Regions from separate parts of the Spirochaeta isovalerica genome, predicted to be linked through region 2. Evidence: riboswitches for the same ligand, from Rfam matches in the RefSeq annotation. Region 2 holds a riboswitch; the other holds the start of a gene.

Region 1 (15,520 bases), on a different contig from region 2:
TTTGTCGGAAGTGGAAAGACTTTGCAGCCGCGTGGCCATAATCAAAGAAGGGAAAATCATAAAAAACAGCGGAATGGAGGAACTGAAACAGCTTTATTTGAAACGCTTCCGTCTTATTTTTCCGAGAGGCACGTCATTTTCCGCTGAAGAGCTGGAAAAAGCGGCACCGGGCGTTCTTCAGCTAAGCCTCAACAAGCGGGGTGCCGAAGGACTCTACAAGGGAAATGTTCGGGACCTGATGAAAAACCTCTCTCAATTGCCACTTGAAGACGCCGTCCTGGAGGATCCCGGTCTTGAGGAAATCTTTATGCATTACTACAACGGAAAGGAGGATACAGTATGAATCTGACAATCTATTCAATGGAAATGAAAAGGAATTTCAAATCCTTTCTCATCTGGAGCCTCTCCATTTGCGGTATACTTTTTTTCGGGATGCTCTTCTATCCGGCCATCAACGCCGATGGCCTTCTGCTCCAGATGGAAGCGCTATTTGAAAACCCCATGATGAAGGGTCTGCTGTCAGCTTTCGGAGCCGATCTGACAAGTCTGGCCAGCCTGACAGGGTTTTATGTCACATACAACTCTATCTACAACGTCCTCCTCGCCTGTATATTCGTCTCCATTGTGGCCGCGAACCTTCTGGCAAAGGAGGAAGCGGAAAAAACAGCTGAATTTCTCTATACCAGACCGGTTTCCAGAAGGTCGATATTCATCAGCAAGACTGCTGTCCTCCTCTCATATGTAACCATACTTTCACTTCTCTACTTCCTGACAAGCCTCGTTGCCATGAACTTTGTAAAGGCGGATTCCCCTGTGACACTCTTTCTATCTCCAGAGGATAAAAAGGTTCTGATAAACGCTGTGGAAAGACACCCCGGTTCTATCTATAAAGCTTTTAATATCAACGAAGACAGTTTCGGGTCTCTATCCCTGTCTTATGCAGCAGGGCTTCTGAATGGCAACAGAGGAGAGATGGAAGAGATGGATCTCGACCCTGAGGCAATGAACAGTCTTCTGAGCGAAGCGGAAAAGGATCCGGAAGGCTTTTTTTCCGGCGTACTGGAGAATCCCGATCCCTATATGTCCCTCTTTTCCTTCCCCCTTGAAAAGAGAGAGGAATTCCTCGAAAACGTCCGCGGAGAAATGGAGGAATACAAGTCGATGAAAGAGGACTTCTTCCGATCGCCGGAATTGTTTCTTCTCTTCTTCGAAGCCGACCCGTCTCTTTTTCTCAATCAGTTCAGTAATTCGGAGACATCAATGGATCGGGCAATTAAGCTGCTCGAACTGCCGTCAGATTTTTATTCCCATATTTTCAAAGCCTATAGTGTGAGGGTCATGTTTATACTCAGCACTTATGTCTTCCTGCTCCTCCTTGCCATGAGTTCACTGGTCCTGCTCCTCTCTCTTCTGGTTAAAAGAGGGAAATCCGTTTTGGGGACCTCTCTGGGTATTGTATTTTTCTTTTATTTTCTCAATTCCATATCATCAGCCGCATCGGCGATATCTCCCGCTGCAAAGATGATTGGATACATCAGCCCGTTTACCTGGATGGATACGGATTTCAGTGTTCCCGATTACGGTATTATCTGGTGGAAAGTCGCTCTTTTTCTGGGTATAACCGCATTGTCTCTTTTTATCAGCGGCTGGATCTTCAAAAGAAAGGATATTCTGATTTAGGAAACGACTCTGTTCCGTCCCTCATTCTTCGCTTTATAGAGGTTGGTATCGGCAGCCTCTATAAGCGGATTAATCTCGGCCTCCTCCGGAGACACTTCCGCGACTCCGATGCTGATGGTAATCCGCCCGGCCTTGGAAAACAGGAAATTTCCGACCTCGATACGGATCAGATCCAGGACCTGGTGAGCCATAGACAAGTCTGTCTCAGGGAGAATCAATAAAAACTCCTCACCACCGTACCTTCCGAAAATATCTGTAGTCCGGATTTTACCCGATATAAGACTGGCCATCTCTTTCAATACAGCATCTCCGGCCAAATGGCCATGCTCATCGTTTACAGCTTTGAAATGGTCTATATCAATCATGGCGATACTGAAAGGCCCCCCGTATCGACGGAAACGTTCCAGTTCATATTTCAGTTTCTCAAGCACAATCCTTCTGGAATAGGCTCCGGTCAGCTGATCATGGATGACCAGTTCCTCCAGCTTTTTTTCTGATTTGTTGTAATAGTAGAGAAAGAACAAGAGGAGAAAAAACAACAGGGCAAAACTTATGGAGATGATAAGGAACGATTTCTGAAGATCGATAATGCTATCATCGGGGCTTCTGGTAAATATATATGCGACGATGCGTTTATCAAAATTCCTGACGGCGCGGAACGAGAGAATCAATCCCTCACCACCGGGAAGATGAATGGTAAAGCTCTCATTGTTGCTTTTCAGCTCTTTATCAAGAATCCTTTTGATTGCGGTTTTGTCGCTCTCCTCAACAACATTTTCCAGAATACAGGATTCAGAAATTCCTTTATCGAGGAGAAAAGAACTGTCCATCTGCCAGGGAATATAATTGCTTTTCTCTTCGTCAAACACCTTTTCGTCTATGACAGACTGGAGAATAATGAACTGGGCTTTGCCGTAAAATCGCTCCTCCAGCTTGTTGATGAGGAGAGACATGTTGAAACTGACTTCCACCGTTCCCAGATTTTCCCCTTTGTATTCAAGGGGAAAGACATTCCTGTATCCATTGAAGATCCTGCCTTCCTCAAAACCGGATAGAGGTTTTCTTGTTTGATTTACTGATTCGACGGAATAGCGGATACCTGTCAGATCGTCACCGTAACGGGACGGCCTGTGCATTCTCAGAAAACTCAGGTTATTTTTCTCATGAAAATGGATCTGTCTGAAATTATGATTGATCAGATTTGCATAAAAAGGTTCAAGAAGTTTGTAGAGCTCTTTTCGATAGGCATCCTTTTCCGCTTCATCGTTTGCATTATAAGCATTATGGAGCAGCGTCAGAACCGGCTCTGTGTTAATCTCCGTTTCCCAGATCTGGACGGCCCACTCCGAATAGAGGCTGATAAGCGCTTCGGATTCTCTTTCCAGCTTTGTTGCGTATCGACTGTATATTTCATCAGTATCTTTTAGGTAATTGGAATAAAGTCCCAGATATACACTCAAAAGAGAAATTATGGAAACGAAGAGAATCATCAGGACATTTCTTCTGGTTCTGCGCATAACTCAATTATCGGTTATGATCCTTTAAAATTCACCCTCCCCCTATGGGAGGGAAAAGGCCTATGGAATCCCCCCCCTTTACAGGCGAGTCGAATGTCCCGTGAATATTATTGATAAATATGATGGTAATTTTCTCCCTGGGAATGCCCAGCCTGTCCACAAGGGAGCCGATAGACTCCCCTTCGGAGATTTCCATCTCGGGAACAGGGGGATATACAGTCCGCAATGTGGCAAAAGTCTTCACTTCAACAGTCAAAATCCTCTACCCCTCTGTTTCCTCTATATAAAAACCGCAGCGCAGAACATCTTCTTTATGATCGGTGAGAACTGTGTTAAATAGTTTCAGGCGGATAAAGCCTTCAGCCATAGTCTCATCTCTTCCGGAAGAGGCTTCGCTTATGGTGTTCCTCATGGCTTTTATGGGGCTGTTGCTTCTAAGCATAGCCCCCACAAGCCCGGGCATGGCACCGGAAAGCACCAATGTATCGCCGGAGGCCAGAACCCTAGCCTCCGGCTCATCAACACAACCGTTATTGAGAATCAGAGTCTGAACCTCTTTTTCCATCTGATCCTTTGAGAGATTCAGAACTCTGAGGATGAAAGCGGTTACCGTTTCCTCTTCAAGAAAGGGAACCAGAACTCCTTTCTGCAATTCCATGGTGAGTATAAGACTGCCGCTTTCATTTTTCCCGATATATTTCATATTACCAGTTGAAAACCTGATCCAGTTCTTCGTCTGTCACGTCGAAAATGGCATCATGAGGAGCCAGTCTCTCCCGTTTGAAGTACATGGGAAGCCTGTCGTGCTCTTTGGTAAATCCCGCTCTTTTGTTGAACTCCCGCTCCCAGGTCAGAATGTCTTTACCGAGGGCTGTTACGTCATCGGCAGTCAGATTCAGGCCGTGGAATGCGTTAATCAGATCGACGAAAGCGTTGAAGGTTTCAGGCTGATCGAGAATGGGAAAAGCTATAAAGAGACACATTCCCGTCGAGTCTATGGCTGCCGTGGCGATCTGCAGGTTCCGAGAGAGTTCGATCTGCCCCTGAGGTTTCAGAGGATCGACAAATCCGCCCACTTTAAGGATGTTGGTGGCAATGGCGTAACCGGCCGTGTGGTCTGCTCCCATAGGTGTGGTGGCATAGGTTACTCCGATACCCTGAATCGGTCTCGGGTCGTAGGCAGGCATGGCCTGTCCTTTGACGACCGGAGCTCTCTCGATACCGAATGTCTTGGCCGCAACAGCGGCTCCGCTTCCGAGGATTCTACCCAGAGGCGTCCCTTCGCCGACTTCCCTGACCAGTTTCATCGCGCCTTCGGCGTCTCCGAATTCACAGAGTCCCGCTTCCATGGCCACACCGATGGTGGCGCCCATTTCGATCGTATCCAATCCGAAATCGTCATCCATACGGTCCATTCTGGCGATGGCGTCCAGGTCATCGATACCGCAGTTGGCTCCGTGAGCCCAGACTGTTTCGTATTCCGGCTGCTTGGTTATATAGTTTCCATCTTTGTCCACATAGGTACCGGAACACTGAATAACGCAGCCGCGATGGCATCCGTGGGTAGCCAGGCCGCCCCGTGAAGTTTCGGTTTCAGCCTGGGTTTCGCCGCTGATGTTATGAACTTTGTCGAACTGTCCCGTTGTGAAGTTGTTAGTGGGAAATCCGCCCGCTTCGTTGATAACATTGGCAAGGACGTTGGTCCCGTAGGCGGGGAGCCCCTGTCCGGAAACCGCGTGTTTCTTGATTCCGGCGATAAACTCTTTGTTGGCGGCTTTGAAAGCCTCATCATTAACAGGCTTTCTGACGGAACAGCCCGCATCATCGAGAACAAGGGCTTTTATGCCTTTGGAAGCCATTACGGCGCCGACGCCTCCCCTTCCGCAATGTCTGGTAGGTCTTAATTCCATATCGGTTACGGCGATTGATGAGTTGGCCATCTTTCTTTCACCGGCAGAACCGATAGACATATAAGCGCATTTTTCACCGTATTTGGCCACAAGTTTTTCTACAGCCGCATAGTTGTTCAGGCCTGTTATATCGTCGGCGGGAACGATTTCCACGCTGTCTTTCCTGACAATTAGAGTATAGAGTTTTCCCTCAGGAGATTCCCCTTCGAGAATGATGGCGGCGTAACCGATCTTAGCCAGAACCTGGGCTGCCTGACCTCCCGCGTTGGATTCCTTAATCGTTCCGGTCAAAGGGCTCTTGCAGCCGACGGATAGACGCCCGGAAATCGCCGCGGCGCTTCCCGACATAAGCCCCGGAGCAATTACAAGCTTATTTTCCGGCCCCAGAGGGTGGCAGAGAGGAGGAACTTCCGTAAAAATGACTTTTGAGGTGAGAGCGCGCCCGCCGATCCCGGCATAGTCGCCTACTTCTTCGATAGAGTATTCCGGTTTGGAACTCATCCTGACACGTAAAATTTTATCCATACATTTCTCCCTTGTCTGATTTCTCCTTTCCAAACACGGGAGGCCGGGGGATTTCTCCACAAGACCCTGACGGTCTGCATTCCATAGAAGACTTTAGGAAAACAGACTCGGAGATGGATTATTTATAATTATACAATGCATTTCTGATTTGTAAATGTTAAGATTTTAAAGGATCAGGTCAGGAGGGAACAGATGAGATTGACTTCTTCCTCTACAACCGCGAAAGACAGAGATTCCCGTACAATCCTCATAACCAATCTCTGTGTGTAGGCAATAAGCATATCGATTGTGGCGAACTCGGAGTAATCTACAGATTCGGGACGGGACAGATCCTGATTGGAAACAAATGTCCTGGTGCTGATCTCCCGCTGCATGAAATCCACATACTTTTTATCGGGATATCCCCTGCTGAAGAAGATATCGAAACAGCTGATAAACATATATTCCTGAAGCTGGTTTTCAAGAATATCTTTTATAATCTCTTTCACTTCAACAGCCGGTTTACCCAGAATATTCCAGGTATCGAAAAAACTGACTTTTCTCAGGTTGAGAATCTGGATATCTACGGCAATTTTTTCTTTGGATTCATAATAATTGTAAAGGCTCCTACGGGTTATGGAGGACGCTTCGGCAATCATCTGCATGGAAACTCTGTCAATTCCCTGATCGATGAAAAGAACTTTGGCGGCTTCGAGGATTTCTCCTCTTTTTTTATTAAGGGTCCTTGAATCGTCATAGCCCAGTATTCCGAGATCCATCACTATGAGTCTCCTTCAATGCCCTAAAGCAGCTTATCTATCAGCATAATGTAATCGTGATATTTGACAATGCCCTGCTCTTTATGAGCTTCAAGTCTGAAACTGATCCTTTCAAGATAGGCGATCAGGCTTTCAAAACATATTTTCGCCATCAATTCAGGAGCCACGGAAGCATCTCTAAAGCTCCCATTAATTTTTAACTGAGTAAAATACTCGATAATTTTCGTATTGTTCAGAAGATAGTTGACGAAGAGATTTTCTTCCCCTATTAAATCATTCCGCTCCCGGGCGTACTGATCGAAATAGACAGTAAAGGCCAGTCGTTCGGAATCCTTGATGAGATAATTGTAAAGCGAGACAAGACAGTGTTTGATTCCCTCTTTGTTCATGTCTCCAGGCTGCAGTTTGTAGTTGCAGTTATCCAGGACATCATTCAACAGCAGTTTGTGAAGGAGAAGAGCGAGTTCCTCTTTGGTATCGTAATGATTATAAAGCGTTCTCCGGGTCAAGCCGACGGCGTCTGCGATATCCACCATTGTCGTCCTGAAAATTCCGTTGCGGGCGAAAAGCTCGAACGATGCTTCCAGGATGCGTCGGCGGGTTTTTATAACGGTACGGCTCAGCGTTTTGTCTTCTATATGGTTAAACATCATTAAATTACTCGATAAGGTACACCATACAAAAATTTTCACACTCAGGCAACGGTTGAAAAGGGGGAACCTTTATTTTATCGATAAAAAAAGAACAAAATTAAAAATAAACTAATTTTTCCCTTCAGGTATGGTAAACTTCCGGCTGTCGAAGCGGTCGCCGCCCAGCCAGAGATCGATCTTGATACCACTGCCGGTTCTGGCAACATCGCAGTGCTTGAGCTGCCACCCCAGAAGATTGAGCCTGGAGGAGCCCAGAAGGTCGTGACCGGTCATAGCGCCGTAATAGCTGGCCAGTTCGGGTCTTTTCCGGCTGTTGAGGGCCTTGTCTATTTTTTTGATTTCCTCATCGCTGTGTTCGTTGTCATCGATAATGCACAGATGAAGGCCGTCTTCCTCCTGATGAAGGGAGATAACCATCCTCATGGGATCGCCCTGGAGAATATAACTTGAGATTTCCCCGATAAGATGGAGAATGAAGTCTTTTCTTTTCATATCAGAATTCCTCTTTGTTCGTTCTGTACCACTGAATAACAGCAATTATTAGAGATGCCGTCAAACCTCCGGCAAAACCATTGTTATAGAGATTCATGCCGCCGTGCCAGGCCCCCGTCTGGAGCACCATGAGGAGATGAATGATACCGGCCGCCACACCGGCGGGAATACCGAATTCTCCGGCCAGGGGAGCCAGCGTCGTAGAAAAAATCGCCGCGAGAACAGGGCCGGGGGAATTAAGGGAATTCCCTGTAGCCAGAGTAGCCAGGATGACACCGGTAACAACAGGCCAGGCATTGGAAATATGGGTACCGAAAGCCCCGAAACCCATTATGGTAAGCAAACCGCCGATAACAGATCCGTTAAAAGGCGCTCCGATAAGGTAGATATAAAGTGAACCGGCCAAGCCGATCAGTCCGCTGTTGAGCAGGGTTCCTCCCGCGGAGACGAGATCGATAAAATCCGAGGGAAGACGGCCGGGTATGGTAAGAATTTCTCTCAGGGCTTTCCAGACCTTCCTCCCGTCTCTGACGATTCCGGCAGCGATCAGCAGGAGCGACATGGCCGGAACGAGAAGTGACAGATAGGGGTTTGTCCCCTCGAACCAGTAAAAAGCCCCGGCATATTCATGGCCGAATCCCCGTAAAAGTGCGGCGGCGAAAAGCCCGAAGAAACCGCAGGTCAGCCCCATATTATAGAGGTTATACCCCTGATGGAGATGGAGCATGGAAACAGCGATGGCGGGAAGAAAGAAACCTGTAACGATCCCCCCGGCTGTACCGGCAAGAACAGCCGCCAGAGGAGGCAGTCCCAGTTCCCAGGCAAGAGTGCTGACAAGAGGAGCCAGAGCCGTTCCGAAAAGGGCGATCATAAGATAGTCACGGAGACCTTTTCCCACAAGCCGGGCCGATAGATATACACCGAAAAAAATCGGTAGGATATTGAGAGGGGTTTTTCCGAAAAGACCGAAACCCGCCATAGTCAGAACAGCGGCGAAAGTCGGTCCCGAGAGGGGTATCCGGGACACCAGAATCAAAAGAAGGCCAATAGCCCCTACAAGAGCTCCGTTCAACAGGGCTCCGCCGGTACCGGCGATTTCAATATAATCATTAATAAGCCTGGCCGGATGTGTTTGTATTTTCAAAAAACCTTTCGCGGTCGCACTAATGCCGGAATCGGCCAGACCGGTAAAGATCATTCCTGTCAGAAGCAAGGACAGAATTATCAGAAGATAAGTATGGTTACTGATTTCTTTTTGAGCCATATGGGATTCTTACATGAAATATAGTGTCTATCAATCCATTTCTATGACTTCGCGCAACTTTTTGGCAAGACTTCCCATGGAAAAGGGTTTCTGGATAAACAGAGAACCCATTTCCAGAATATTCTGCTGTGCCATGGCCTTGTCGGCATAACCCGACATGTACAGGACCTTCAGATTTTTCCGGCTCCGGGATATTTTTTCATAAAGCTCTCTGCCGTTCATATCGGGCATGATGACATCGGTAAGAAGGATATCCACTTTCCCCTTGTAGGTTGAGAGAACATTTATAGCTTCCGTGCCGTTGGCGCTGCTCAGGACATTATATCCCAGATCCCGCAGAATGGTTTCCGTCAGTTCTTTAACCTGCCTGTTGTCTTCGGCGACTAGAACTGTTTCAGACCCCCGTCGGTTTTCTCCATCTGCTTCTTTCTTTTCCGCCGGCAGATTTTCCGAACTCAAGGGAAGATAGACTTTAAAGGTCGACCCCCGTCCGGGTTCGCTGTAGACAAGGATATCGCCGTTATGCTGGTTCACGATACCATATACCGTGGCAAGTCCGAGTCCGATGCCGAACTCGCCCTTCGTAGAGAAAAAGGGTTCGAAGATTTTATCCTTGATTTCCGGCGCCATCCCCTGTCCCGTATCGCTGATGGCCAGCAGAACATAAGACCCCTTTTCGATATTATTGTACTTCCGTCCCGAACTGTTCTCCATTTCCACAACTGTCAACTCTACAGTGAGAACTCCTCCGGCAGGCATGGCATCCTGGGCATTGACGCATAAATTGAGAATAACCTGCTCGATCTGTCCGGGATCGGCCATGACTATGGGTGTTTTTTCCGATTCTACAATTTCAATGGAAATATCTTCGCGTATGGTTCTCTTGAGAAGTTTCTGGAACCCCGTAACCACTTTGTTGAGATCAAGCGGCTTATACTCCAGCTCCTGTTTGCGGCTGAAGGCCAGTAGCTGCTGAACCAGATCACGGGCTTTGCCACCCGCTTTGAAGATCTGCTGGACCTGCCTTTTCAGGGCTTCGTTCTCCATTTTGTTCATAAGCATTTCGCTGTAGCCCAGTATCGGAGTCAATAGATTATTCAGATCGTGAGCTACCCCGCCGGCAAGCCGGCCGATGGATTCGACCTTTTGGGTCTGCTGAAGCTGCTCTTCTATGCGCGATTTCTCCTCCAGTTCGATACGCATCAGTTCAAAAACTCTGGCGGTTTCATCCACTTCCCTGTAGGACGTCTCAATATTGAGAGGACTTTTCAGATTACCGCTGCCCACCGATTTCGCAGCGCCCTGCAGACGGATAAGGGGCTGGACTATCGACCGGGTTATGAAAAATCCGATAAGAATGGTAACAAGCCCCAGAGACAGGGATATGATAAGGGAAGAGGTTCTGTTTTTTTTCAAAGCTCCGATATAGTCATCTTCGGGAATATAGATTCCCAGCAACCAGGGCCAATAAGAAGCCTTGAAGGGAGCAAACATGGCATGGAAGACCTGATTCTCATAATTAAAGGTGAAAAAAAGCTCGCTCTTTTCATCCAGTTCATATTCTTTCGATTGCAGGGCTTCATAAGCCGCTTTACTCACTTCGTCTTCCAGTTCGCCGATAGTGGCCAGATGAACAGCATCATCATCGGTATTGACTGTAAGCTGACTTTTTTCGGGATAGGCCAGAACCTTGCCCGTGTTATCGAGAATAAAGGCTTTTCCGTTTTTTCCTATGCTCAGACTGGCCAGAAAATCGGAAAGTTCGGAAATTTCGATATCCACCCCGACGACACCATGAAGAGAACCGTTATCATTATAGACCGGGCTGGCTGTCGTAATTCCGGGATTACGGGAGGTGAAAAAGACATAGGGATCGGTCCATATCAGACTTCTGGCCTCTATAGCCTGAATGAACCAGGGTCTCTTCCGGGGGTCATAAGTATCCTGATCATCGGAATACTGGCGGGTTTCCCGGAAAAACAGATCAGTCTCCCGGAACACGACAGAACGCTCTCCATCAGTCAGAGAGATGTTCTTTGTCATAAACCCCTCTTCGCCGCGGCGGGAAACCATGACGAACTCCCCTTCAACCGTTCCGTAATAAATGTTGGAGAACTGGGAATTGACCATCAGCTGCTCAAAGAAATAGTGCTCCATTTCGTTTTTACGGCTGGATGTGACTATTTTGTTAACAGCCAGACCGCTCGTGAGCAGAGCGGCGTCCCGGGCAGGATAGAGGTGACTGCGCGACTTATCTATGGTGTAGGAAGAAATATTACCCATTATCTCTCTGGCATGTTCGGTAAAGACCTGCTTCGAAGAGAAATAAGTCGAAAGGATGATGAAGCTTATAATTCCCATAACCAGACCGGGCATCCCGAGAATGAGAATAAAGCGGATCGATATTTTCTTTTTCACGTTCATATATGATAAGATCAGAAAAATTTGGTGTCAACTATGAAAAAAGCCGCTGAACTCGTAGAACAGCGGCTCGTTTTTTCCAACAGCAGACAGGTCAATCAATTCCCGTCTGTCGTAACTTCCTCTCTCAGAGATTCAAGCTCTCCGATGATAGAATCAAGCTTAGTTGAAACTTCGTTGATTTTCGCCTCCGTATCCGATACGGCTTTCTGCTTCTCGGCAATCAATTCCTCATTTCTGGCGACGATGGCTTCCCGTCTCGCCGAATCATTGGTCAGGAATTCCACTTCGTCTTTATCCGAAGCGACCTGTTCGGTCAACCTGGTCTGCTCTGTCCTTAAAATCCACATTACGCTTTTCAGCTCGGCCCGGCTCGAATCCAGTCTATCCAGAGTCTCTCTGTCTTTCGTTTCCCGGCTGATGGAATTCAGTTCCAGATTGGTTTCACTGGCATAAGCCAGATTCTCCGCGATTTTCTCCAGCCTGGATTCAGAGGTCTGAATTCTGTTTTCCAGAAAGGCCTTTCTCTCTGCATTGGTTTCTATTATCGTCCTGTGATTGTCATTGGTTCTCTGAAGTCTGGCTATCTCTTCATTTGTCTCTTTTACATCAACATAATTTGAATCAGCCTGAGCCCCGATGGAATACACTCCTGCCAGCAACAAACAAAGCAATGCTATGGATCTTTGCTTCATCTTTCTCTCCTGTTTCAATTCGATCTTTATTGAAATTATAAGAAGCGGTGGTGGTTTTTACAAATTCGCAGAGGAGAAAAGTTGGAGAAAAAAGATCAGTCGTCTACAGGTTCGAGTTCCTCGACCGGCTCTTCAAAGGCTTCCAGTTCTTCAATGGGTTCAGAATCTGGCGTATAGGGAACGGCGACGGGGAGTCTGTATATATCTTCCCGGATTTCAGGCTGGAAGGGATTGTATTCTGGAACGTCTCCTCCCACCTCAATCAGCTCTCCCAGATCGCTTTCATCCTCAACGGGTATGAGAACACCGGGAGCAGAAGAATCATCCGAAAGAGAATCCTCATCCAGGGGAACGGGAATATCATGTTTATGATTTTTGCCGGAGACGCGCAGAACTAATGAATAAAAAAGCAGAACCGCCAGAGTTCCGGCTAAATGCAGAGTTCTGTTTTCGATCAGGAACAATCGGTCTATGAGGAAAAGGGAAAAAGCCAGAGCCATGATGAGAATAGCAGCTCCCCTCCCTTTTTTTACCGTGTTTTTCATACTGGCTCTATTATAGTATGACCCATCTGAAAATTAAACACATTTTCTTTTTAACAATTGTTAATATCCTGAATCTTGAATTAAAGGTGAGTTTTACCTATTCTTTGGTTTATGCAGAAATTCAACAAATACAGCGGAAGACTTATAATTACGACAGCCCTTTATTTTCTCGTTCAGATACTCTATTCATGGAGAATGGAACCGACGGGTAAAGCCCAGCTGTTCAGCCTTGTATCAGCAGCTATTATCGGAGCCAATATCTTCTTTATCATAAGGCTCAACAATAAATTCAGCGATCAGCTATTAAAAGTTTTCAACAGCTATCTGCTGATTTCAACTTTCGGTTTTTATCTGGCATACTGTCTTAAGGCCTCGCTTATAACAAGCGACCCCGATGTTCTGAAAACGCCACTGTTTCTGGAACTGCTTCTGCTGGCTTCACTCTTATTCAATGCCTGGCAGATTTTCCTCTACTCCAGAGAGATAAAAGCCTGGGAGAAGAAAAATGCCAAAAAGAAGAAGAGCCTCTTCGGGGAAATCTTCAGCTGGGTGGATGCCCTTCTATCTGCGGTCATCTTCGTGTTGCTGATCAATATCTTTCTGATTCAGATTTACAGCATTCCCTCTGAGTCGATGTACCCGGTCTTTTTTGTCAAAGACAGACCGGTAGTGGACAAAATAACAAGAGGACCGGAACTCCCCTTCACCAGATTCCGGATCCCCCCGCTTCAGAAAATCCACAGGGGAGACATCGTCACATTCCGGAACCCGAAATACAAAAAAACCGTAGAAAGCGAATTGAAGCATCTTCTCTCCCAGTTCCTTTATATGATTACTTTTACAACCGTCAATATTGACCGCTACGACGAAGCGGGAAATGAAAAAGCCGATCCGCTGGTAAAGAGGGTGGTAGGCCTTCCGGGAGAACAGATTCAGATTATCAATGATGTTATTTATTATCGCGAAAGCCTCGATGAGGAGTTCAAAATTCTGGAAAAAGACATACATTCGGAAACGGATCTTTATACTCTGCCTCAGAGCAGTCTGAACCAGCTCCAGTATCTACCGATCGACAGAGCGGCCAGAGAGATGCTGACCGAATGGGACAGAGCCATCAGCGGTCTCGACCGGACGGCTGTTCTCAACGAAATAGACAATAAGAAGCGTGAAGCGGAAGGAATCCGCAATCGATTGATAGCATCCCATCTCGCCGCGGTTAAAAACGGACTTCAGAACAAATACGACAGAATTAATAAAGGGTACCTATCCATAGATCTGTCATATCAGCCTTTTCAGAAAATTGAAAACCTCCGCGACGACAATGTCCATTTTATCTACAACCTGGACGATGCGGAACTGTGGAGCAGGGGCTGGGAGTTTCTGTCTCACGGAGCCCGGGGCGGAGAGGGAGAATTCTTCGATACGGCATCCAATACGGACCTGAGATACAAGCAGATCGTAAGTTCCTGGATTCTTGACAATCTGCGCTATATGGAAGGTGTTTTCACCGGTCTTCCCACCGATGCGGCCGAGTCCGGACTGGAAGAGGACGAACGGCTTCTGGGAGAGTTTCTGGGCTACATTCTCCGCTACTATGACTTCCGCAACCTTCCCCCTTTCCCGGCGAACGGCCTGATCGAAGATGACAACTACTTCGTCATGGGGGACAACCGGTACAACTCCCTGGACTTGAGGCACGGCCTGAACAAAGCGGACCGCTTCTTCGTGGGAGAGGACGAGAACAGCTTTGTTCACAAGTCCTACCTGCACCCCGTCACCATCGACGAGCGGTGGATCGAGGGATTCGTCGTCTTCCGGCTCTTCCCTCTGGGACGGATCGGCATCCCCTGATAAGAGACTGCTAAGGGGCGGGTATCAATTCCCGCCCATCCACCAGTCCAGGTCCTGCTGCCGCTCTTCTTCGGAGCTGTACATACCCATTACGTCATTCAGCCTTAGGGACATTTCCAGAAAAGCCCTTCCCTGAGAGGTTACCATATTACCGTCGACAACGACCGCCGACTCATTGGTAATGATGCTCTCGCTGAAGAGCGGATATCCCCATTTCCAGTCAGGGCCTATACCGGCACTGTTTCCCGTGCACTTCTTTCCCTTCAGCAGCCCCATGGCCGCCATAAGCCCTGTCCCTCCGCATATTCCCGCGACGACACCGCCCCTGTCTGCCACGGCTGTCAGAAAGCTGCGAAGCGTGGCGTTTTCAAAAAGAGATGTGGGATTGCCGCCGGGAATGACAAATAGATCGATTTCGGCCGGATTTATCTCATCAAGCGTTTTATGGGGAATCATCACCATATTCTCTTCGCTCTTAAAAGGCCGCTGCTCCAGCGCCGCTGTAATAAGACCATCGTGGAATTGAAAAGCCGTACAGGCCACTTCAAAATTGGAAAAATCATCGTAATAGAACAGTAAAGTTTTAATCTTTTTCATAATGTTGAAAAGTATACAGTAATTGTACAGTTCCGTGGGATGATTCATAATAAATATATGGTTGCCATATCAAAAAATTCCATAAGCCCTCTGACGCCGGAGCTTGAGAAGCGGATTCTTCACAATCCTCTGCTCAATATCGATACTTTCATCATCCCCTCCCCCTATGTGAAGAATCCGAATCTGATAAAGGATTATGAACACAGTTTCGTCTATATCCACGAGGGAGAGCTTCTGGGCTACATTCTTGTTTACGCCGACAGGGAGAAGAAAGATTTCCTTATTTACAAAGTGACCACGAGCCCCTTCGGCCGCGGAATGGGGATAGGGACCCTCTTTATCGAATTTCTGGCGGAAATGATTCCCACGGGATCCACCATAAGCCTTTATGTCTGGGAGAAACAGCAGGATACCATGGATTTCTTTTCCAGCATGGGCTTCATATCTGAAGAGTCCATCGTTTACAGGAACCTGATCTATCACTACTTTTCCGCGACCCGGGCTCAGATTATCAAGCGAAGCAGCACCAGGAAGATCCGGGGGAACTCCGCTCTGGAAGAGATAGGCAACACCCGCCACGACGCGCGGAAAGTGGTTCGCCTTCTCTCTTCC
Region 2 (15,520 bases):
CCGTTTACACCGGCAAAAGGTTTTTCGTGGAGAAGGCAGACCATACCGTGTCTTTCCGCAACTTTTTTCAGTGTTTCCATAACGAGCTGGTTGTTATCGGTGGCTACGTTAGTCGTTGTATAAATTGTTGCCAGTTCAAACTGGTTGGGAGCCACTTCGTTGTGCTGGGTTTTGGCGCTGACGCCCAGTTTCCAGAGCTCGCAGTTCACTTCTCGCATGTAACCGGCTACTTTTTCCTTAATGGCTCCGAAGTAGTGGTCATCCATTTCCTGACCTTTGGCAGACATTGTTCCGAAAACGGTTCTCCCTGTCAGTCTGAGGTCAGGTCTCATATCGTAGAGTTTCTTATCGACCAGGAAATACTCCTGCTCCGGTCCTGTCTGAGCGTAGATTTTCGTGGAAGTCGTATTTCCAAGAGCTCTCAGGACTCTCAGGGCCGGTCCGTTTACAGCTTCCATAGAGCGGAGAAGAGGAACTTTTTTGTCCAGAGCCTCTCCCGTATAGGAAATGAAAGCTGTGGGGATAGTCAGAGTGAGACCGTTGCTGTCTGTTTTGAGAAAAGCGGGGGAAGTCGTATCCCAGGCCGTATATCCCCTTGCTTCGAATGTAGCTCTCAGACCTCCGTTAGGAAAAGAGGAAGCATCAGGCTCGCCCTGAACCAGCTCTTTGCCGGAGAACTCCATCAGCACTGTTCCGTCTCCGGCGGGGGAGATAAAGGAGTCGTGTTTCTCCGCTGTCAGACCTGTAAGAGGCTGGAACCAGTGTGTAAAATGGGTCGCACCCTTGGAGATCGCCCAGTCCTTCATGGCTGAAGCCACCACTTCGGCGACTTCTTTAGAGAGCTTCTGTTCACCTTTCTGAACTTTCTGAAGTTCTTTAAAAATGCTTTTGGGAAGCCTCTGTTTCATCAGAGATGTACTGAAGCAGTTTTCTCCGTAAATTTCCTCAACAGATGAGGAACAAGTGATAGATTCATTGTCCATTATAAATTCTCCATTCATTTATTATCTTGAAAACATTTATGCATTTAATATGCCAACTAATTTCAGGAAATACTCTTAAATGTATAAATGTTTATATGAAAAAGAAATATAAAATATAAAATATGATGTTACAAATACTTAAGTTACTGAAGTATTGTTAAATAGTTACATTTGTGTATGAATATTCCGGTGTATTTACAAAAATGTATGAAATCATCTCTGAAGATCTCCCCCTCATCTCAACCGGGAGACAACGGGGTATTTCAAAGGTGAAATCATACATTTATGTATTTTATCACCCTATGGCTTCTTCGCCTGTTTCTCCGCTTCTGATACGGATGGTCTCTTCGATGGGGAGTACAAATATCTTTCCATCTCCGATTTCTCCGGTTCTGGCGCCTTTGATAATGGCGGCAGTTGTTCTTCCGACGAAGTCGTCATTTACAGCGATTTCAATTCTCACTTTATCGAGAAGGTTCACTTCGATATCCACACCTCTGTAAGACTCGACATACCCTTTCTGCTGACCGCATCCTTTGGAATTGGTTACCGATATTTTATGTATTTCATCTTTGAACAGTTCCTGCTTTACGGCATTCAGTTTATGGGGCTGAATATAAGCTATAATCAATTTCATGGTTCAGTACTCCTTTTTTTATACGTTTGTAAAGATCTGGAATCCCGCATAGGATTCGGAACCGTGTTCGTGCATATCCAGGCCGGACAGCTCAACATCTTCATCAACTCTCAGACCGACCGTGTATTTAATAGCCAGGAACAATAATCCCGAAGAAATGACTACCCAGAGGAATGCGACCAGGACACCCAGAGCCTGAATTCCCAGTAATCCCGCCCCTCCGCCGTAGAACAGACCTACCAGTCCATCATCGGGTCTGTTGGCAAACAATCCTACTGCAATGGTGCCGAAAGCACCGCAGACACCGTGTACCGAAATAGCTCCGACGGGGTCGTCAATATGCAGAACCTTGTCGAAAAACTCAACAGAAAACACAACCAGGATTCCGGCAATCGAACCGATTATGATGGAAGCGGCAGGGGTAACAGCCCATGTTCCGGCTGTAATGCCGACCAGGCCGGCAAGGGCTCCGTTCAATGACATGGAAACATCAGGTTTTTTCATTGTCACCCAGGTCGTCATCATGGCGAATACGGCACCCGCTGAAGCCGCCAGTGTGGTTGTTACCGCTACGTGAGCGATAGAAAGGTCTGTTCCGGAAAGTGTTGAACCGGCATTAAATCCGAACCAACCGAACCAGAGGATGAAAACACCCAGTGAAGCGAGGGGCAGGTTATGTCCCTGAATGGCTTTGACAGTGATGGTTTTCCCGTTCTTAACGTATTTCCCGATACGGGGTCCGAGAATCGTGGCACCCATCATGGCAGACCATCCACCGACGGAGTGAACGATTGTAGACCCGGCAAAGTCATGGAATCCCATTTCCGCCAGGAATCCGCCGCCCCATGTGAAGCTACCGAATACAGGGTAGATAACACCGGAAATCACAACGGAATAGATCAGGTAGGAACTGAACTTTGTTCTTTCCGCCATGGAACCGGAAACGATTGTTGCCGCGGTAGCCGCAAAAACGACCTGGAAAATCCAGTCTCTCATGACTGATGAATCAGATACTTTGAGCATCACGTTATTGCCGAAGCCTCCGTAGGCGGAACCGTACATGATGGCCCATCCGACCAGCCAGAATATGATGGAACCGACTGAAAAATCCATAAGGTTTTTCATGATGATGTTACCGGCGTTCTTGGCTCGTGTTAATCCGAGTTCCACCATGGCGAAACCGGCCTGCATAAAAAATACGAGGGCAGCGGCCAGTGTAAGCCAGATCATATCCATAGCCATGGAAAGCTCTTCGACAGAAGCGTCTCCTGCGAAAACCGATGTGCTGACAGCCAGCAGTAGAAACAGTGGTAAAATGACTTTTTTCATAAAATCCTCCATATCCCAGTAAATTGCAGAGTTCGTGCCAAATTCATGAGCGGATAGAGGAATATAATTCTGTTAAAAGTATCTTCAACTGAATAAAGTCTTACTGTATAAGATAATAAAAATAATAAAAAATATATTCACGTACCGGTATATATAATACATGGAAGTAGGATCTTTTTAAATAACGTACAAAAATGTATGAAGAAGTTGTGTAAAATACAATAATGTAGGAATATTGTAAGGTGCGAAATTCGAAAAAAGTCTCTGTTATTCTTCAGAATGAAATAAAAAACCCGGCTCATCACCGGGTTTGGACACTATCTGTTTTTATATTTACTGCAATCGATTCCGTACTTATCGACCCTGAGCCCTATGATTCTTTCGGATATTCCTAAAGCCCTTGCCGCCGATGCCCTATTGCCTCTGGCTGTTTTCAAAGCGTCTTTGATCAGCTCCTTTTCCAGTGAATCGACTGCTTCCTGAAGAGTGGAATGGAGCGATGTATCGGTACTTTCCGCCGATTGGAGCGATGGTGGAAGATGGTAGGCGTGGATCACTTCGTCCGTACTGAGCAGTGCAGCTCTTTCAATGACATTTTCCAGTTCTCTCACGTTGCCCGGCCAGTGATAGCTCTGGAACAGATCTATAGAGGTGCTGGTAATGCGCTTGATATTCTTCCCGTTCTTTTTTCCGTACTTTTCGGCAAAGTAATCGGCCAGAAGCATAATATCTGTCTTTCTCTGGCGGAGCGGCGGTATGTGGATGGGGAAAACATTGAGTCTGTAGTACAGATCCTCGCGGAAACTCCCGTTCTTGATTTCCTCTTCAAGGTTTCTGTTGGTGGCGGTAATGACCCTGACATTTATTTTAATGGTGTTCATGGAACCGACGCGCTCAATTTCCCTTTCCTGAAGAACCCTGAGGAGCTTGACCTGAGTCATATGGGAGAGCTCTCCAATTTCATCGAGAAAGATCGTTCCACCGTCAGCCATCTCGAAACGGCCTTTCCTTGTCGATACTGCCCCGGTAAAGGAGCCTTTCTCATGTCCGAATAACTCACTTTCAATAACGCTTTCGGGAAGGGCGGCACAGTTGACGCGGACAAAGGGTTTATCGGCTCTGAGGCTGTTGTAGTGGATGGCGCTGGCCACCAGTTCCTTGCCCGTTCCGCTTTCCCCCCGGATCAGGACAGTTGCGTCGCTTTTCGAAACCTGATTGATCAGAGAGTAGACTTCCTGCATATTCTGGGAGTTTCCGATCATATTGTCGGGGCGGTACTTTTCCTTGAGTTCCCTATGAAGACGGTTGTTTTCCTGGGTCAGCCGTCTCTTTTCCTCACTCGCTTTTTTTCTCAATTCAGCAGCTCTGGCTATAAGGGATGCCAGAATCGTCAGAATCCGGAGGTCCTCATCTAGCTCCGCTTCACTGGTAAACAGACGTCCGGCTCCCAGAGCGCCGAGAATCTTCGATCCCTGCTTGATCGGGACACAGATGAATGAACGATCCTCTGTTTTCCCGCTGCGCTGGTCCAGTTTATCCAGATAATCGGTTTCCTCGTTGATATGGGGAATAACCATTGCCTCGCCCGATTGTACGACCTTACCGGTAATACCTTCGCCAAGGCGGTATACGACATCTTTCGTAACGTCTTCCGATAGGCCGAGAGATGATTCAATGGAAATTTGTCCGGTGTTTTCATCGATCAGCGTCAGAACTATCGTCTTATAATTTGTGCTGTCGGAAATGGTCTGGAGAACCGGAGTGATTACCTCTGTGAGGTCCATGCTTTTGTCCAGAAGCTGACTGACTTCAAAAAGAAGAGTCATATTCTGAATCTGTTTTCGGTAATGTATGGAGTCTTGAGTTGCAGTCATGAGATTATCATACATTAATGTAGGAACTGTTACGAGAGAGAAAAGGATTTTTTTATTCTATTTCCACTCAATCAGGCAGTTGAAGATTTCTTTTCCGTCGCTTTCTCTCATAGCATTGACGATATCAGAGTTTTTAGCGTCAGGAAGAGGGGCGCGGCTTATTTCCAGCTCATCCATAAAGTGCGTTTCGCCTTTGTAAGAAATCGTCAGCGCCTTGACCTGTCCTGTCTCGTGTTCCCTGTAATTGTAGCAATCGAGTATAAATTCTATATAGCGGGAATTGTTGACATGTTTATTTATATCGATATCCGAATAGAGAACTTTCCGTTTGCTGATTTGAGCCTCTCCGCCGTGAAAGTCAAATTTCCCGGGATACTCTTCAAGGGCATGTTCATCGGGGAAAGCCGGTAAATCGAGTCCCATGCGGTTCAGGTCTGTGAGCCTTTTGGTCTCGGCATCCAGAAGCAGCCAGGCCGAAGTTCCCCGTATGATGATTTCTCCGGCGTTGTTTCTCAGCAGAAAGTCTCTCATGTAAAAAAGCCGGTGTTTGCCTTTGGCCCAGGTTTCGATCGTAAGGGATTCTCCATAGGATGGAAGAGGCCCTTCAATCTCCACTTTCGCCCAGGAGAGAACCCAGAAGATTTTCTTTTCCTGCAGAACATGATATCCAACGCCGAGTTCATCGGCGTGTTTAGCTGCAATATCCTGCATATAATTGAAAATGGAGCTTATTTTCAGTTTATTGTGAAGGTCCGCATCAAAAGATTCGACCCTTCTTTCCGATTGGATTTTAAGATTCATTTTTTCTCCAGGCTTTCATGGCAGCCCTGACGGACCTGTTCATTTCCTTCATAAAAGAACTCGCATGTTTTCGCAGGTAGAAGTGTTGGCCGATGTTTGATGCCCCTTCGAAATATTTGCCTCCGGAAAAATATCTCTCCTGCATCGGCTGATACATCTCGTTGAACTCTTCGGGGCTGAGTCTCTTATATTTATTTTTGTAGTGAATGTATTTTTTCGGAAACCGGGAAGCCGGCTTTTTTTCTTGGTAATTGTCATTAGGATAACCGAAACAGAGGAGAGTCACGGGAAAGGCGTAATCGGGCAGATCGAACAGCTCCCGGTGAAATTCGTAATTTTCCATTATATCGCCAATGTAACAGGACCCGATTCCTAAGGACTCGGCAGCGATAACAGAGGTCTGAGCGGAGATAAGAGCATCGTTACAGGCGAGCATCATATCACCTTCTTCGGGGTGTCTCATCGGTTCTCCCCGGCTTTCCATCAGTTCGGGCACGCCGGAAATCGTGAAATAATCGTCCCATCTCTGGTAATCGGCAACGAAGAGCAGAAGGAGCGGAGCTTTGGCAATGAAAGGCTGGTTGTCACAGCTGACCGCCAGCTTGTCCTTCATCTCCTGATCATCAATTTCAATCATGGAGTAAAGCATCATGTTTCCCGCCGTGGGGGCGCGCATGGCCGCTTCAATTATTCTGTCTTTGAAATCCCGGGGGATTTCTTTATCCGCATAAGCGCGGACCGATTTTCTGTTGTCGATTAATTTCAGTGTCCCGTTCATATCCATATATACGGATCACAGTATCATAAAAAACACTATTTTTTCTAAAGTCTTTTTCAAAAATGCCGAAAATTGCTTTTTCAGTCCAGTTCTTCTCCGCCGACCGAGTCATCAACAGGTCTGATTGCTGTTTCATGTCTTGTCAGAGGAGATGATTTTGCACCGCTTAAGTCCGCTGACTCTTCGAAAAGGGGAAACCTGGTAATATCTTCAAGGGTCATTTCCCATTCTTTCTTCATGTTCTCGAGCAGAGAAAGCGTTTTCTCTATTTTGTTTCTGTCTTTGAGGGTTTCTGAAGATATGTCAAAATCCTCCGGTTGCTCCAGCTGTCCCAGAAAGTCCAGGAGTTGATCGATCTCTCTGAAGGATGCGATCATTTCCCTGATGGTTCCTCCGATGACGGCAAAAGTTTCCTCTTCGCCGTTATCTGTTTCAGTAAAACGCGATTCATACATGGTGTCGGTTACGGAGAATAACGCCTGATTTATGATTTCCGCATGTTCCGCTGTCATATCGGCCAGAACGCCTACCTCTTCCGCCACGACGGAAAACCCCTTTCCCGCTTCTCCCGCATGGGCGCTTTCAATAGCCGCATTGAGCGAAAGAATAGAAGCTTTTTCCGCCACTTCGTTTATAATGCCGGTGACTTCTTTTATATTGCCGATTCCATGTATAACCGTATGGATTTTTTCTACCCTCTCTTCATCTTTCTCATAAAGAGCATTAAGGACTGTTTCGGCATCACGGCCTCTTGATTCTTCTCTTCCGCAGATAGAACGGGAATTGTTAACGGAATCCCTGATGCTGCCGTATTGCCGGCTGTAACCGGAATAGGTTTTCATCAAAGAGTCTATCATCCCTTTTTCCCTTCCGCAGGCATCGACCAGCGATGAAAGACCGGAGATTATTTCATTGAATGCATCGCTGTTTCCTCTCATCCTGTCCCGGACTTCGATAACCTGGCGGTTCAGGTTGCGTTCCATCGATTTTACTTTGCGGCGCAGCTCTTCCGCTTCCTTTTCCAGTTTGTCTTTTTCCGAAAGGATATTTTCAGTCTGTTTTACTGAATCTTCAAGTTGTTCTATGAGGTTTGAAATCTCATGATTGATGATGTGCTTCTCTCCGTCATCGAGAGAGGAAAAATCCCGTTCCGTACTTCTGGTCAGGATGTCACTGGTTCTGAAAAGAAGTTTTTGAATGCGGTTTGCTTCTATCAAATGATATACTCCCGTTCCGGCGAGCAGTAAGGCCAGCACCGATGTGATGTATATCTGAAAGGGGAATGATATAAATACGGACGCCGTGAGAAGCATTATGAGAAGAAAGGAGATAATGGTTGTTCTTCTTATCCATTCGAATCTGATGTTCATAATTTAAATATTAAATGATGAAACCCCATTAGGGAAGGATATTTCCCGCGGCTCTGTATAATTCATACCACTGTTCCCGGGTCAGCTCGATTCCCGAGGCTGCGGACATTTCCTTAACCCTGCCCGGTTTCGTTGTTCCGATTATGGTTTGTATTCCTGCGGGATGACGGAGTATCCACGCTACGGCGACAGCTGACGGCGTTACACCATATTCTTCAGCAAGCCTGTCCAGGACTCTGTTCACTTCGGGAAATTTCTCATTCCCGACAAAAACGCCCTCAAAGAAACCATACTGAAAAGGCGACCATGCCTGTACGGTTATGGCGTTGAGCCGGCAGTAGTCGAGTATCGCTCCGTCATGGTCCACCGATGCGGGCACTTTCATATTGACGTTGAGTCCCGCGTCAATCATGCCCGTCCTCATAAGGCTGAACTGGAGCTGATTGAAGAGCAGAGGCTGACGGACATAACGGCTGAGAAGCTCTATCTGCATGGGATTCTGATTGCTGACACCGAAATGTAAAACTTTACCGCTTTTGTGCAGTATGTCAAATGCCTCGGCGACTTCTTCCGGTTCCATCAGCGTATCGGGGCGGTGGAGGAGCAGGATATCGAGAAAGTCCGTATCCAGCCTCTTGAGAATACCCTCTACCGAATGGATTATATGGCCTTTTGAGAAATCAAAATAGCCTTCTCTGATGCCGCACTTTGACTGGATGATGATATTCTCACGGGAAATCGGGAGCTCTTTGAGGGCTTTCGCAAAGGCCTCTTCGGATTTCCCTCCGCCATATATATCGGCATGGTCGAAAAAATTAATTCCCTCTTCAAGGGAACAGGCGATCAATCGGGCTACATCTTTCACCGGCATTTCGGAGATTCTCATACAGCCCAGCGCGATTGCGGGTATTTGCAGTTTGCTTTCCGCAACGGGTATTTGTTTCATTTCATTATTCCTTATTACAAGTATAGCGGGATTTCTATAATTTCCGCCAGTACCGCCGCGAGCGGGAACCCGTTTGATCTAAAGCAGTAACGATTCAGGATCGCCGCTGTGGTAGAGATAGTGATTGGGAATGATAAGGTCAAAACTTCCATCTACGCAGGGTATATCACTGCAGACCAATTCGATTAATCATAATAATGTATCATATTCTTTTTTGAGAAACATCATTTCCCGTCGTTCAAAGCCGTACTTCGCATAGAGTCCATGGGCGTCTTTCGTAGCCAGAATTGTCATGCGTACCTGAGTCGATTCATGCCCGGCAACGGCAGACATGAGAAATTTACCCAATCCTCTGCCTCTGTGGTCCGGTGAAATGTAAACATCGCACAGCCAGGCGAAGCAGGCGTAGTCGCTGACGATCCTGGCGAAACCGACCTGATCGGTTCCATGGAAAAGGGAGAGAACAACGGAATTGTCAAAGGATTTCCTGATCAGCTCTTCCGGTCTGCCCTCCGCCCAGTAGGTGCTTTGGAGAGACCGGATAATAAATAGCCAGTCGATATTGTCTCGGGAATCGGTAATTGTGTAGCCGTCTCTGGTTTCAAGCATGAATCCAGTGTATCTCTAATTGTTAAAAAATGAAACAATCTTCCGGCTATTCCTTAAGAATCCTCATGGAATTCAGTACGGCCAGTAACGCTACACCCACATCGGCGAAAACTGCTTCATACATGGTCGCCATGCCCAGCGCTCCCAGAGAGAGAAAGAAGAGTTTGACCCCCAGGGCGAACACAATGTTCTGAAGCACGATTTTTCTTGTCTTCCGCGCGATATGCATAGCGTCGATGAGTTTGGAAGGTTCATCTGTCATTAAGACTATATCAGCCGCTTCAATGGCCGCATCCGAGCCGAGCCCGCCCATGGCCACACCGATATGGGCCCCAGCCAGTACGGGTGCATCATTGATACCGTCTCCGGCAAATAACACTTTCCTCCCTTGTGCGGTCATTGCTTCGACATAGGAGAGTTTGTCCTCCGGCAGGAGTTCCGATCTGTATTCATCAATTTCCAGCTCTTCAGCAACAGACTTTGCAATGGCAGCCCTGTCCCCTGTAAGCATGACTGTCTTTTTTGCACCGAGGGCTTTCAATTTGGCGCTGAGCCCGATTGAAGAGGGTTTTATCTCGTCCCGTATATTGATCGTCCCTTTGAAGCGGCCGTCATATGCTATGTGGATAAGGGTCGTTTCCCCTGTCGTAGCGGGTATCGAATGCTCAATTCCGAAAGTCCGGAGGAGCTTTTCATTTCCCGCCAGAAGTTCTTTGTCCCTGTATACACATTTTATACCGCAGCCGGGAATTTCTTCCACTCCCGAAAGATCATGCAGACCGGGAGCCTTTCCGTAGGCTTCCATTACGGCCCGTGCTATGGGATGAGTGGAATGCTGTTCTGCCAGGGCCGCCAGCTCCAGTACCTCGTCGGAACTATAGGATTCAACGGAGAAATTCCCTTTGGTCAAAGTTCCGGTCTTATCAAATACGAATGTATCGGTATTGTTCAGGGCTTCGAGATAGTTGCCGCCCTTGATGAGGATCCCTTTCCGGCTGGCCGTTCCCAGGCCTCCGAAATAACCCAGGGGCACGCTGAGAACCAGAGCGCAGGGGCAGCTGATAACAAGAAAGATGAGAGCTCTGGAAATCCAATCGCCAAAGGTTCCCATGGATAAAAGAGGGGGAACAAAAGCCAGGATAAGGGCGGCGGTGACGACAATGGGCGTGTAGATTTTAGCGAATTTTGTAATAAACTGCTCCGTCACGGCCTTTTTCCCCGCGGCGTTTTCCACCATATGGAGAATCCTCGAAACAGCGGAATTGATGAATTCCTTCCGGACTTCCACTACCACGGGCGTTCCTCTGTTGATGAATCCGCTCAGGATTTCCTCTCCTTCCGTCGCGGAGCGGGGACGGCTTTCCCCTGTCAGAGCCGACGTATCAAAGCGCGTTTTCCCTTCTCTGATCAGACCGTCAACCGGTACTTTCTCACCGTTTTTCACCATAATCAAATCCCCGGGTACAAGATCTTCCGGTTTAACCCGGGATATCACCCCGTCTTTGATTCTGTTGGCAAATTCGGCTCTGATGTTCAGAAGGGATTTAATGCTTCTCCTGCTTTTATCCACCGCATAATCCTGAAAACCCTCTCCCACTTTATAGAAAAGCATAACCGCTACGGCCTCAGTCCACTCGCCCAGAGCAAAAGCTCCCACCGTGGCCAGGGTCATGAGGAAATTCTCATCAAAGAGTTTCCCTTTGATGAGATCTTTAAGCGCTTTCCATACAATATCCCCTCCTATCAGAATATAGGATAATCCGTATAGAAAGAGACGGACCGGATCGGGGAAGGTGAAGATGGTGATAGATAAAAAAATCAAGGCCCCTGAGAGTACGGACCCGTGCTTTCTGAGGAATTTCCGGAAGGAGAAGGAAAGCTCTTCCCGATCTCTGTTTTCTCCGAATGAAACAGTGACTCCTTCCTCTATTTTATCGACTTCCCTCTGTATGAGATCTTTCAGTTCCTCTCTTTCAATATGACTGGTCACTGTCAGTTTTTTTGTGGCAAAGCTGAAATTGACCTCTTTGAGGAAATCATTGGCTTTGAGAGATTCTTCTATTTTCGCCGCACAGCTGGCGCAGTTTAGACCGTCTAATTGCAACTCTGTCATATCTGGTTCCTGTTATCGAATTTTATGTTTTATGTGGAGAAGGGCCACATCTATCATCTCTTCAATGTGTTCGTCATCGAGAGCGTAATACACCATTTTGCCTTCGCGTCTGGTTTTGACAATATGACTTTTTTTCAGAAGCCTGAGCTGATGGGACACACCGGACATGGAAATTTCCATGAGAGCCGACAGGTCCCCCACGCAGAGTTCCTTAATCCGTAAAGCCGCGACAATGCGCATACGGGAAGGGTCTCCAAGCAGTTTGAAAATCTCTGAGATATCGACAATATCCTCTTCCGGAATAAGGTCCCGCTCGACGGCGTCGACATTTTCCCGGTTTATGCAGCATTCAGTTTTCAATTTCCCTCTCCTTTGTTGAACAATTGAGCATATGTTCAAGTGTTCAAATAAAAAATACTGCCGAAACTGCAAATTGTCAATGACCTTACCGCTCTGAGTCCCTATTTCGTGTAACTGATCATTTCCAGTGTTATGGCGTTTTCAGCCCCGGGTCCTCTGCTGCCTGTCATTTTGAGAAGATGTCGCGAGTCCTCTTTGCTGAACCACATATAGGTTTTGGGGATCATAGAGGAGAACAGAGCCATGGCTCCACTCATTTCAGCCTTCATTTCCAGTTTCCAGGAATCGTATTGCCTGTTGTTCAGAGTTATGGTTTCTTCCCCGATGTAAGTCACGCTGAATGACATGTTTTCCATTTCCTGACCTGTCGCCAGAAAAATGAGGTTCATATCTCTGGGATTTGTGAAGGGGTAGGCTCTTAAGACATTGGCAAGATCATTGGTGTCCAGAACGGCAATTTCATCGGGTGAAAGCTGAGGTTCTTTCAAAAGCGAGACATTGGTGTTTATATCGCTTCTCTGGCCGTAAACAGTTTTATTCAAGGCTACTGGTATGAAGGAATCTGTGGTGATCCTCGTTTCGGTAAGCTGATCGCTGGAGTTCGTTTTTACAAGGAAGAAGTCTCTGTTTTCTTCCCTTATGCGATAGATCGACTGGCTGGAATATTCTATCCGGCTGTTTCTCTTTCCCATAAGGGTTTTGTACCGTATCACCTCTCCATCGGGTATAACCGGGAAATCCTGGCTGAATAATACTGTCGTTAATGTCATTAAAAAGCATGCGATAGCTGTTGTTGTTTTCATATGTTTTATTATATCCCCTTTTAAGAAAAACATTGACCGTTATGTTGGCCCGTCATAGTATTAAGAAACAATAACAATATCTTCGAACTGTCTCAGCCTAAAATCAAGCGGGATAATGGCATGCAGTCGATAGGGTATGGCGGGAAACGGCCATGCCTCCCTGTGGAAAGGAGATTTATTTCATGATTAGTAAAAGGATTATCGTTGCTTCTATCGTTTTTGTTTTATTCCATTTTGCCCTTGTCGCGGGGAACAAACCCCTCTCTCTGAGTTCTTCCTCTCCGGAGAATGGAGCTTCAGGTATTTCTGTTGATGCGGTTCTTGAGTTGGAATTTTCCAATAATGTCGTCAATCTTTCGGTACAGGAAAACAATAAGGCTTCTATAGTCTTAAGGGACGGTGACGGAAAGGTTCTCGAAATCGAAGTTATTTTTCCCGATGATCAGCTTGAGCCGGAGAAGAAAAGGATGATTGCCGTCCGCCCTGTGTCGCCCCTTGAAAAAGGAACTCTTTACACTCTGGAAATAGCCCCCACATTTCAGGCTAAAAACGGGTCTTCCCTTGCAGAACCGGTCGAGCTGACATTTACTACTGTTAAATAGAAAATGTTTATCAGCAAAAGGAGTGAGCGGCTCGTTTTTTTTCTGACTGTTCTCTCCCTGCTCCTCATCGGGATTCTCTCTCTCTGCCTGGGGCGTTATCCGCTCAAGCCGGCAGAAGTTTTCTCTGTTCTGGCCAACGCTCTTGCGGGGCGGGCGTCCGATCCCGTTCACGAAGGAATCGTTCTCTATGTAAGACTGCCGCGCATACTTCTGGGTTTTCTTGTCGGAGGGAGCCTGGCGACCTCCGGTGCGGCGTTTCAGGGCGTATTCCGCAATCCTCTGGTCAGCTCGGGTATGCTCGGAGTCAGCTCGGGAGCGGGATTCGGAGCTGCTCTGGCTATCGTGATTTTCGGCAGGACTCCTTTTATTTATCCCCTGTCCTTTTTTTTCGGGATATTGGCCGTCGTTCTCAGCTTTTTCGTAGGAAAATACACCCGTTCCGAGACTCGAATATCTCTTGTTCTCGGCGGCGTGGTCATTGGAAGCCTTTTTTCCGCCATGATCAGCTTTCTTAAATATGTTGCCGATCCCTTCGAAGAACTGCCGGCTATTGTTTTCTGGCTTATGGGAAGTCTGGCATCGGCGAGATACAGCGATATTCTACTGGCGGGAATCCCCATGATTACTGGGGCTTTCGGGCTGGTGGTGCTCGGCTACAGAATCAATGTCCTTTCCATGGGCGACCGCGAGGCCAGATCCATGGGGATTCATGTGAACATGATCCGGGGGCTGGTAATTGTTTTTGCTTCTCTCGCCTCGGCAGGCGCCGTTTCGGTCGCCGGCGTTATCGGGTGGATCGGGCTGATTGTCCCCCACATGGTCAGAATGGTGGTGGGAAGCGACAATCGAAAAGTCGTTCCCCTCAGTTTCGCCGCCGGAGGGGCCATTCTGATTCTTGTTGACGATCTGGCCAGGTTGCTCACGGGAAGCGAAATGCCTCTGGGGATTCTAACCGCATTTGTGGGAGCGCCTTTCTTCATCTATCTCCTGACCCGAACGAAGGTGAAGGGGTGGTAATGGAAAAAGAACATCTTCTTGAAGCCCGCGATCTGACTTTTCAATATGGCGAAAGGGTGGTTTTTTCCGATCTCTCCCTTGAACTGGAGAAGGGCGGAATAACCTGTCTTCTGGGGCCGAACGGCTGTGGAAAAACGACTTTGATCGATACGCTTCTGGGCTTTCATTCTCCGGTGAAAGGAGTTATAGAGTTAGGCGGCAGAAATCTGGCGGAAATGAAAGCCCGGGAAATCGCCAGAATGGCGGCTTATGTCCCCCAGACTCATGAAAAGCATTTTCCCTATTCCGTTGCCGATGTTATTCTCATGGGACGGACAGCCCATCTCGGTTTTTTTCAAGCACCCGGAAAAGAGGATCGGGAGATGGTGCGGGATCTTCTGGAGAAAACCGGCCGGCTGTCCCTGGCGGAACGGGATTACAGGGAGCTTTCCGGAGGGGAGACTCAGATCGTTCTGATTCTCCGGGCCCTTGTTCAGGAGTCGCCTCTGATCATTATGGACGAGCCGACAAGCCATCTTGACTTCAAGAACGAACTCGTACTTCTGGAAATGATTCACGAACTGGCGGAAAGCCGTAACAGAGGGGTCCTTATGTCGACCCATTCTCCTAACCAGGCTCTTTTTCTGGCAAACCGGGATCTTTCTGTCAGAGTCGTTCTTATGGACGAATCGGGTCGTCTTATCTCCGGAACGCCCCGGGAAATACTTACAGTTGAAAATATGGCATCCTTCTACGGGATTAAAGCCGTCCAGCTTAAAAACGAGGAGGGAAACCTGACAAGCCTCTTCCCTCTGGAAATTATCAGGAGTCAGACATGAAAACAGGCCGAATCATCATTGTGATCTCGTTTTTTTTTATACTGGTTTCCGCGGGACAGAATGATGAACTGGAAAAGAGTGCCCTGCCGGAGAGACAAACCGTTATAGACAGCTGGGGAAGAGAGGTCTCCATTCCCGATGATATCGAGCGCATAGGATGTCTCTACGCTTTTACGGCCCATGTGGTTACCATGCTCGGTCGCGGCGATGATATCGAAGCCGTCGTATACGGTTCAAAGAGAGACCGTCTCCTTATTGAGATCAATCCCCATATCGCCGAAGCGGGTATACCTTCCGATGACGGAATTATCAACATCGAAGAACTGCTGAAGCTGGACCTGGACGTGATTTTCCTCAAAGGTGAGACGGCTCTTCTCGATACGGAGGTCGAGAAGCTGGAGCGCTTCGGCCTGGACTATATCGTTATCGATTACGAAACCGTAGAAGAACAGCAGAGAGCAATTGAAATTATCGGAGCCG

The links. Region 2 has a riboswitch for molybdenum cofactor ahead of HNR50_RS10185 (Ig-like domain-containing domain). Riboswitches for the same ligand answer to the same signal wherever they lie in the genome.
Region 1: linked by a shared signal. The riboswitch ahead of HNR50_RS13050 (aldehyde ferredoxin oxidoreductase family protein) and the one ahead of HNR50_RS10185 (Ig-like domain-containing domain) in region 2 are both predicted to bind molybdenum cofactor.

What each region holds. Positions count from the first base shown of each region.
Region 1 covers NZ_JACHGJ010000005.1:12,042-27,561, forward strand. The annotation lists gene HNR50_RS13025 (ABC transporter ATP-binding protein) at 1-343, shown strand, start outside; gene HNR50_RS13030 (ABC transporter permease subunit) at 340-1,680, shown strand; gene HNR50_RS13035 (sensor domain-containing diguanylate cyclase) at 1,677-3,197, opposite strand; gene HNR50_RS13040 (MoaD/ThiS family protein) at 3,229-3,453, opposite strand; gene HNR50_RS13045 (hypothetical protein) at 3,460-3,900, opposite strand; gene HNR50_RS13050 (aldehyde ferredoxin oxidoreductase family protein) at 3,902-5,632, opposite strand; molybdenum cofactor riboswitch at 5,639-5,757, opposite strand; gene HNR50_RS13055 (TetR/AcrR family transcriptional regulator) at 5,806-6,390, opposite strand; gene HNR50_RS13060 (TetR/AcrR family transcriptional regulator) at 6,414-7,043, opposite strand; gene HNR50_RS13065 (hypothetical protein) at 7,152-7,535, opposite strand; gene HNR50_RS13070 (DUF1576 domain-containing protein) at 7,537-8,799, opposite strand; gene HNR50_RS13075 (cache domain-containing protein) at 8,830-11,217, opposite strand; gene HNR50_RS13080 (hypothetical protein) at 11,319-11,915, opposite strand; gene HNR50_RS13085 (hypothetical protein) at 12,011-12,460, opposite strand; gene lepB (signal peptidase I) at 12,572-14,311, shown strand; gene HNR50_RS13095 (DJ-1/PfpI family protein) at 14,336-14,908, opposite strand; gene HNR50_RS13100 (GNAT family N-acetyltransferase) at 14,966-15,520, shown strand, end outside.
Region 2 covers NZ_JACHGJ010000003.1:119,910-135,429, forward strand. The annotation lists gene HNR50_RS10125 (glutamine synthetase III family protein) at 1-983, opposite strand, end outside; gene HNR50_RS22395 (P-II family nitrogen regulator) at 1,279-1,620, opposite strand; gene HNR50_RS10135 (ammonium transporter) at 1,639-2,949, opposite strand; gene HNR50_RS10140 (sigma-54 interaction domain-containing protein) at 3,267-4,823, opposite strand; gene HNR50_RS10145 (acyl-[acyl-carrier-protein] thioesterase) at 4,881-5,624, opposite strand; gene HNR50_RS10150 (nitroreductase family protein) at 5,614-6,402, opposite strand; gene HNR50_RS10155 (methyl-accepting chemotaxis protein) at 6,483-7,772, opposite strand; gene HNR50_RS10160 (aldo/keto reductase) at 7,801-8,718, opposite strand; gene HNR50_RS10165 (GNAT family N-acetyltransferase) at 8,908-9,327, opposite strand; gene HNR50_RS10170 (heavy metal translocating P-type ATPase) at 9,374-11,440, opposite strand; gene HNR50_RS10175 (ArsR/SmtB family transcription factor) at 11,453-11,800, opposite strand; gene HNR50_RS10180 (hypothetical protein) at 11,902-12,603, opposite strand; molybdenum cofactor riboswitch at 12,672-12,792, shown strand; gene HNR50_RS10185 (Ig-like domain-containing domain) at 12,786-13,205, shown strand; gene HNR50_RS10190 (FecCD family ABC transporter permease) at 13,209-14,222, shown strand; gene HNR50_RS10195 (ABC transporter ATP-binding protein) at 14,222-15,040, shown strand; gene HNR50_RS10200 (ABC transporter substrate-binding protein) at 15,037-15,520, shown strand, end outside.